Regions from separate parts of the Shewanella sp. Arc9-LZ genome, predicted to be linked through region 1. Evidence: predicted binding sites of a transcription regulator. Region 1 holds the regulator's gene; the other holds the start of a gene.

Region 1 (4,371 bases):
CAGATCAGTTACGGGCGTTTACCCCTGAAAACACCACCAGTAAGAGATTAATTGCTACTGGCACCCCGGCTACATTTTCACAAGAATTAGATGACGGTAAAATTGGTACCGCAAGTGCTAACGAAATTAGCTATGACCTTGCCACCACTACACTCACATTGACTGGCAACGCCAAATTGGATCAATCAGGTAGCCAGGTTACCGGTAATAAAATCAAGTACAACATCAGTGCTCAAGAGCTGATTGCCGAAAGTACTGGTACAGGGCAAGATCGGGTAATCACCATCATTCAACCAGAGAATTTCCAAGACGAGTCGGCGCCAAAGCAAAAACTCCCTGAAATTCCTGTTAACAAGCAGATCAAACCATGACCCAAATTACCTTAACCGCTGAAAATCTAGCTAAAAGCTATAAAGCTCGTCAAGTTGTTAAAGATGTGAGTTTAACGGTTAAAACCGGCCAAATTGTCGGTCTTTTAGGCCCCAATGGTGCAGGCAAAACCACCACCTTTTATATGGTTGTCGGCTTAGTAAAAAGCGATAAAGGCCGAATATTGATTGACGATGACGACCTTACTGCCGATCCAATGCATTTGCGCGCCCGCAAAGGTATAGGTTACTTACCACAAGAAGCCAGTATTTTCCGCAAGCTCACCGTTTACGACAACATAATGGCCGTACTGCAAACTCGCAAAGAGCTCAGCACAGACCAACGTATTGAACAGCTTGAGCACCTACTCGAAGAGTTCCACATTACTCACATACGCGACAGCCAAGGCATGTCGTTATCGGGTGGTGAACGTCGTCGTGTTGAAATTGCGCGCGCTTTAGCTGCTAATCCAAAATTTATTTTGCTTGATGAGCCCTTTGCTGGTGTTGATCCTATTTCGGTCATCGACATTAAAAAAATCATCCAACAACTTAAAAACCGCGGTTTAGGGGTATTAATTACCGACCATAACGTACGTGAAACGCTAGACGTTTGTGAGCGAGCCTATATCGTTAGCCAGGGTAATTTAATTGCCGAAGGCACACCAGATGAGATATTAAGTAATCAACAAGTTCGAGCTGTGTACTTAGGTGAACAATTCAAGCTATAGTTACTTTACTGGCCTTTTAGTCTAGCTAACTCATTTCATTGAACGATACCTAAACAACGTTAAATGTCATTGATGTTTATGGCAATCTATTACAGTTCGAGATTGTCATTTTTATGGAAAATCATCTAGGGATAAGCGGTAAATGAAAGCGTCACTCCAACTTAAAATGGGTCAACACTTAACCATGACCCCACAATTGCAGCAAGCCATTCGCTTACTGCAATTATCGTCATTGGAGCTACAGCAGGAAATCCAACAAGCATTAGATTCAAATCCATTGCTTGAAATAGAAGATGAGTTTTCTGAAGCAAAAGACTCCTTAAAAGAAAACCGCGACCAAGCGGATACAGACTTTAGTGACAACAGTATTGTTAATGTCGAAAAAGACACTTCCACCGTCGACATAGCAGAATCCATGACCAAAGAAACCATGGATGATTTAGCCATGGATACCACATGGGATGAAGTATACACAGCCTCACCTATGTCAGGTTCAGGCAGTGCAAGCATGCGCGATGACGACATGCCCTTTCAAGGTGAAACTACTGAAGGTTTGTACGAACACTTAGAATGGCAAAAAAATCTCACTCCATTTTCAGACACAGATCTCGCCATTGCCACCGCCATTATTGATGCCATTGATGAACGCGGTTATCTAACCCAAAGTACCGAAGATATTCTCGAAGCCATGGGTGATGAAAATGTGGAACTCGATGAGGTTGAAGCGGTATTAAAACGCGTTCAACACTTTGACCCTGTGGGTGTTGCTGCACGTGATTTAAGTGAATGCCTATTTATTCAATTAGCGCAATACTCTAACGACACACCCCATATCGATAATGCCCGTTTGTTAATTAAAGGCTATTTAGAGTTAATTGCTGGCCGTGATTTCAGATTATTGATGCGAAAAACAAAACTAAAAGAAAATGAGTTACGTGACGCAATCACTCTAATCCAGACACTCAATCCTCGTCCGGGCTTATTAATTACCCCCATGGATGATGAATACGTGATTCCCGATGTCACAGTATTAAAGAAAAATGGCCGTTGGGTAGTAGAGTTAAACCCAGACAACATGCCTAAAATTGGTGTTAATCAGCAATATGCAGCCATGGCTAGAGGCAGTAAAAACCCGTCGGATAGTCAATTTATTCGAGGCCATCTGCAAGAGGCTAAATGGTTTATTAAAAGTATTGAAAGCCGTAATGATACTTTACTTAAAGTGGCAAATTGCATTGTGCAATTTCAGCAAGGCTTTTTTGAATATGGCGAAGAAGCCATGAAGCCTATGGTGCTCAATGATATCGCTGAAGCTGTAGAAATGCATGAATCGACCATTTCACGAGTCACCACACAAAAATATATGCACACCCCTCGAGGTTTATTTGAACTAAAATACTTCTTCTCTAGCCATGTCAGTACTGACGATGGCGGGGAATGCTCATCAACGGCCATTCGTGCTTTTATCAAAAAGCTGGTTGCCGCAGAAAACCAGAAAAAACCACTGAGTGACAGTAAAATGGCTCAGCTTCTGGCAGAACAGGGCATAAACGTTGCTCGTCGTACGATAGCAAAATACCGTGAAGCAATGATGATCCCGCCCTCAAACCAACGTAAGAGTTTATAACCTACTAGGCAATGGAGGATTTTTTATGCAAATAAGTCTGACTGGACGTCATGTCGAAATAACAGAATCTTTACGTGAATACATCCACAGTAAATTTTCAAAGCTTGAACGACACTTCGATCAGATCCATAATGTACACGTTGTGCTCAATGTAGAAAAATTACAACAAAAAGCAGAAGCCAAAATCAACATTAATGGCGCAGAAATTTTTGCAATGTCAGAAAGTACTGATATGTATGCTGCAATAGACGCCCTGATCGATAAACTCGACCGTCAGGTAATTAAACACAAAGAGAAGAATACAAAACACTAACGATGGAACTTTGTACCATTCTGCAGCCGGAATGCACTACCTGTGCCACACCGGGCAGTAAGAAAAAAGTACTGGAACTCATCAGCAATTTAGTCGCTGCCCAGTACCCAACCCTGTCTTCGCAAGAGGTTTTTGAAAGCCTGTTAGCGAGAGAGAAAATGGGTAGCACAGGTATAGGAAATGGCATTGCGATACCTCATGGTAGATTAACGACCATCGATCACCCTATCGCGATATTTATTAAATGTGAAGAAGCCATTGCCTTTGATGCAATCGATAAGCAACCCGTGGATCTTTTATTTGCTTTGTTAGTACCTGCAGACCAGTGCCAACAACATTTAGGCACGTTATCGAGCATGGCCCAAAAGTTAAGCGATAAGCAAATATTGAAACAGCTTCGTAAAACTCACGACGCAACAGAACTTTATCAGGTTATTACTGCATGAAACTAGTTATAGTATCGGGACGTTCAGGCTCAGGGAAATCCGTTGCCCTGAGAGTATTAGAAGACCTAGGATATTATTGTGTTGATAATTTGCCTTTACCACTCATTGGCACATTATTAGCCCAGCTTAAAGGCAGTAATGATTTGGTTGCGATTAGCGTTGATGTTCGTAACATTGCAGAACAAGGTAAAGTGCTTCAAGACCAATTGGCACTACTTGAGAATGACACTGAAATTATCAGTTTCTTTTTAAATTCCAATGACAAAGTATTGCTTAAACGTTACAGCGAAACACGTCGATTACACCCGTTATCTAAAAATCATATTTCACTGCAAGAAGCGATAAAACTAGAAGGCCGTTTACTTGAGCCTATCGCAAAAATTGTTGATCACTATATCGACACTTCTGCGCTAAATATCTACGAATTAAGCGACCAAGTTAGGCAAATATTATTAGGCAGTGTTGATAAAGAGTTAGTGATTAACTTTGAATCTTTTGGCTTTAAACACGGCATGCCGACAGAAGCAGATTTTATGTTTGATGTACGCTTTTTACCCAACCCACATTGGGAAATAGAACTGCGTCCATTTACGGGTTTAGACGAGCCCGTACAAGAATTTTTAGGTCGTCAGCCATTAGTTAATAAATTTATTTGGCAAATTGAAAACCTATTTGAAACTTGGATGCCGCATTTAGAACGTAACAATCGCAGTTACCTTACCATCGCGATTGGTTGTACTGGTGGTCAGCACCGTTCGGTATATATTGCAGATCAATTAGCAAAACGATTTCGACAAGGCAGTAAACACACGGTTAATGCTCGCCACAGAGAATTAAATATCAGTGATACTAATAACTAAGTGAGCATAGGATCGCGTCAATGATC
Region 2 (4,371 bases), 570 kb from region 1:
CCATTGCCAACACTGACTCAAAATTTGCTACCTTGCCGATTTGTACATCTCACTGAAAAGGGGTCATTTCTCAGAAAAACGTAGGGTTCAAATCATTTCGAATCAACTGAGTACTATTGTATTGATATCAGAACAGAGTTCAACTAGTTAACAAATGTAAATTGCTAAACCCTTGATTAGCAACTTACTAATAAACTAATCAATCAACACCTTAAGCACTTTAAAATCAGCCGCTTAATACAAAGCCGCAAGGCAAGCTGCGGCTTTGTTCTAAATTTGAAATAATGTTTCCACTTTTACTTACGAAGTTTATACAAATGATCGAACTTAGCATCCCAATAAGGTGGGCTGCTGATGTGCGTTTTAATAAAATCAATGAACGCACTAACTTTTGGAGCTAGATGTTTACGACGAGGATACACAGCTTGTAATGGAAGATTGTGAGTCAACTGCCAATCAGGTAACAAAGGAATCAATGTCCCTTGAGCGATTTCATCTTCCATTAAGTAACTGGCTAAATAGACAATGCCTAAACCACTTACTGCGGCCGATTTCAATGCTGGCGCATTATCGACACGAAAATTGCCTGACACACCTATTTCGCAATAATCTTCACCCTTTTTAAATTGCCACATGCTGTGCTCATGCCACTCACCTTGATACACCAAACAATTGTGTTCAACCAATTGCTCTGGGCGGCTAATGTTACCATGTTGGGCAATATAACCCGGTGATGCGACTAACAAGAACTGACATTTCATTAACGGTCTTGCCACCATACCCAGCGGCAATTGCTCAGACATGGTTAACAATAGGTCTAAGCCTTCACTGACAACATCGACTTTATGATCAAGTAAGCTCACTTGTAGTTCAAGCTCTGGATGCCTTGCCATAAATGCTGGTAAAGCTGGAATAATGTGCATGGTGCCAAATGATTGTGATATCCCAACTTTTAATACACCACGAGTTGCATCATTTAAGTTGTGAACACTTGAAACGGCCTGCTCTGCATCACGAAGAAGTTCTTCGCCTTGTAGATACAATAAATTGCCGGCTTCAGTAAGGCTTAAACTGCGGGTTGTACGCTGAATAAGTTGCACACCAAGTTTATGTTCAAGATCTGCAACTTGAGTACTTACTTTAGATTTAGAAATGCCAAGACGTCTGGCTGCAGCACTAAAACTTCCTGCACGTGCAACATGAGTAAAAATTGCGATAGGTTCTAACAGTTCTAACATGAAAGTCGCCTTAAGCTGGTTACGACATTAATAAAAATTTCAGATATCTGTTAGCCATTGCTGGTAACTAAACCTTGCTTAGCATCAATATCGACACTCAGATATTATGATTGTTGCTGCCAAATGAGCATCAAAACAAACTAATATCTTTAATCAACACTAACAAATGAAGATTCTGAAATATAACCACATCTAAAGTAGAGTGTAATTTTGTAATAATTCTCAAGAGTATAACAAAAAAAGCCTCTATGGCTCTATATTTATAATTGACAATTTTTTTATCAGAACAAAGCAACACGAGCTATAGCGGTAAAACAGCTAGAATTGGCCCCAAAAAAAAGCCCCTGTGTCTTCAAAAAGAGCACAGGGGAAGGTCAGGTGTCCGGGAAGACAGGTTGAACAAAATAAATTTACTCTTTTAGCTCGCCTAGCTTGGCCAATGTATAAGGTGCAAGTTCTGGTATGGATTTACGCACTTGGCTTTCTAACACTAATAATCCTTCAAAATTATCACAAATTTTATCAGCTCGTTGTTCAAGGCCTTGTGATTGCGACTCAAGTTGTTGCTCGATGTCTTTACCGACATTGTCCATTTTTTGTGAAAAGGTATTCATTTTTTCTTCAAATGAACCGCCTTCAGAAGACATGATCTGGCTACCTAATGTCATCATTAATGATCCCATTGAGTTGGTGACCATTTGTTCTATCTCTTGTTCAAACTCTTCATTAAATGCATGTTCAATTGAAGACTCTGTCGAACCTAAATAAAACTTATCGCCTTGCTGATACGCCATGGTGTCAATGCGTGTTTGAATCCCTGTCATTAGCTTATCAATTTGGCTACCAGTGGCGTCGCCAAATATTGGGGTTAATGCCATATTGACTGCTTGAGATGCCATTACGACAACATCACCAACCAAATCAATTACCTCAGGTACTTGACGAGATAGCTCATCAGAATATTGAGTGAGTAACGTTTGTTGTTTAGCGGTTAAGGTGACTTTTTTACCGTCTACATATAGTTGATCTAGTTCAACGCGATATTTCTCGGATCCATTATCACTAATCTGCAATTTTTTTGGTTCAACAGTAACGTCATAGTTTAATGTCACATTGCACTTTTCATCATTAATGGACATTTTTGCTATGGCGGGAGTTAGCGCCCCTACTGTGAATAACATGCTGGTTAACGCTACACTACAAATCAACTTCTGTTTGGTCATGATAAAAATCCTTTTGCTATACATATATCAATAATTAGCTCGTATATGAGCTTTATAAAGCACAAGTTATGCCAACAACTATAACTACATGACTTTTAATAGGTTAATGATAAAATAAGGCAATATATAAGCTAATGAATAAACAATAGCGGAAGTGTATTGGTAAAATAAACCAATAAATAGTCTATTTTACCAATCTCAATAATAATTAATCTATCTAGGGCCAGCTGAGCTTCAGGATGAATTTTACTGCAGTTTGTATTTTGCTAGACAAGTAAGCGTATACGACGTGTGGTTGTTCTAGATAAGTAAGCAATAACCTAGGCGAAAAGAAGCCACTAAAACTGCCCAAGTGGGCAGTAAAATGACTTTTAAACGTTTTGAGTCAATATTATAGATTCAAATTTGATATACAAAGAGTGAGTACGTTAAGGTCGAACAACGTTAACCGCGAAAGATTAGCCCTTGTATAAACTAAAAAATTGAACGGCCTAACTGTTGGCTTAAATGTTCTAACATGGCTGTGCCCGCAAGCGAGTTACCATTATTGTCTAGCTCAGGTGACCACACACAAATAGACATATCACCAGGAATAACCGCAATAATGCCGCCACCCACGCCACTTTTACCGGGCATACCTACTCGATAAGCAAACTCTCCTGCGCCATCGTATAATCCAGATGTCGCCAGTAATGCATTGAGTTGCCGAGTTTGCACCGGCGAAACTAAGCTGTCACCATCGAGTGTCTTACCGCGATTGGCCAAATAGAACATCGCACGGGACAAGTCAGCGCAATTCATTCTTAATGCACAATAATGAAAATAACTTTTAAGTACGGTATTGACGTCGCCTTCAAAATTACCAAATGACTTCATTAAATAGGCAATAGATGCATTACGTGCACTGAACTGGAACTCAGAATCCGCCACAACTTTATCGTAGGCTAACGTCGGGTTCTGGCTCAATTGACGCACAACCTCAAGCATACGATGCTTAGGCGCCCCTAAACGGGCTTGCAACAAGTCAGCAATAACTAGCGCACCGGCATTAATAAAAGGGTTGCGAGGTTTACCGCGTTCTAATTCGACCTGTACCAGCGAGTTAAATGAATGCCCTGAGGGTTCTTTACCCACACGACTCCAAATTTCATCTTCAGTATATAAATTAAGTGCCTGAGTAAGGCTAAAGACTTTAGAAATACTTTGAATTGAAAAAGGCTCAAGGTAATCACCGGCACCAATTGTTTGGCCATCAAGGGTAGTAACGGCAATCCCTATTTTGTTAGGGTCAACGCAGGCAAGCGCAGGAATATATCCTGCAACCTTGCCTTTACCCAATAGCAATCTTACTTTATCGACGGCTTGTTGAAGTAATAATTGCTCAGGCAATTTAGCTTAACCCCACCAGATATCGTACAAATCACTCACTTCGAGGTTAGAAACAGGCTTGTCTTTCCAGAACGCATTCACTGCTGCGGTATCTTCATCAGTACATTTACCGATAGCTTGGGTAGCAATAATACCTTCCCATTGCTTGTGTCCACCACCGTGGAAACCTAATTGACGAGGTTCAATGACCTCAACAAGAAACTGATCAACTAAGTTATCAATATCTTCTTCAGATACCGACTCATCAAAAGTCCAGTTGATTTCAAAGCCTAATTCTTGAAACTCATCAACTCGTAATTTTTTACGTAAACGACGACTACGATTTTGCGCCATGGTGTATTCTCCGATTGCTGAAAGTGTAGTTGTGATTAAGCAGTACGCTCAAACATGATATCCCATACGCCGTGACCGAGTCTGTGGCCTCTTGCTTCAAACTTGGTAAGCGGACGATGCTCTGGACGTTCGACAACTGTACCAGTTGTTGATTGATTTTTATAACCTTCTGCTGCATTCATTATTTC

The links. The regulator sigma-54, encoded in region 1, starts transcription at its own class of promoters, with help from an activator protein. The targets are predictions, from matches to a motif close to GTTGGCACGNNNNTNGNNT.
Region 2: a site for sigma-54 is predicted at 2,519-2,537, ahead of GUY17_RS15360 (YggN family protein). Genes of this name have one in related genera too.

Annotation. Positions count from the first base shown of each region.
Region 1 is NZ_CP048031.1:4,169,216-4,173,586, forward strand. Features, by position in the region: gene lptA (lipopolysaccharide transport periplasmic protein LptA) at 1-371, shown strand, start outside; gene lptB (LPS export ABC transporter ATP-binding protein) at 368-1,099, shown strand; gene GUY17_RS17940 (RNA polymerase factor sigma-54) at 1,242-2,726, shown strand; gene hpf (ribosome hibernation promoting factor) at 2,752-3,039, shown strand; gene ptsN (PTS IIA-like nitrogen regulatory protein PtsN) at 3,042-3,485, shown strand; gene rapZ (RNase adapter RapZ) at 3,482-4,345, shown strand; gene GUY17_RS17960 (HPr family phosphocarrier protein) at 4,366-4,371, shown strand, end outside.
Region 2 is NZ_CP048031.1:3,596,236-3,600,606, forward strand. Features, by position in the region: gene GUY17_RS15355 (LysR family transcriptional regulator) at 297-1,238, opposite strand; gene GUY17_RS15360 (YggN family protein) at 1,649-2,461, opposite strand; gene glsB (glutaminase B) at 2,936-3,850, opposite strand; gene GUY17_RS15370 (YggL family protein) at 3,857-4,183, opposite strand; gene trmB (tRNA (guanosine(46)-N7)-methyltransferase TrmB) at 4,219-4,371, opposite strand, start outside.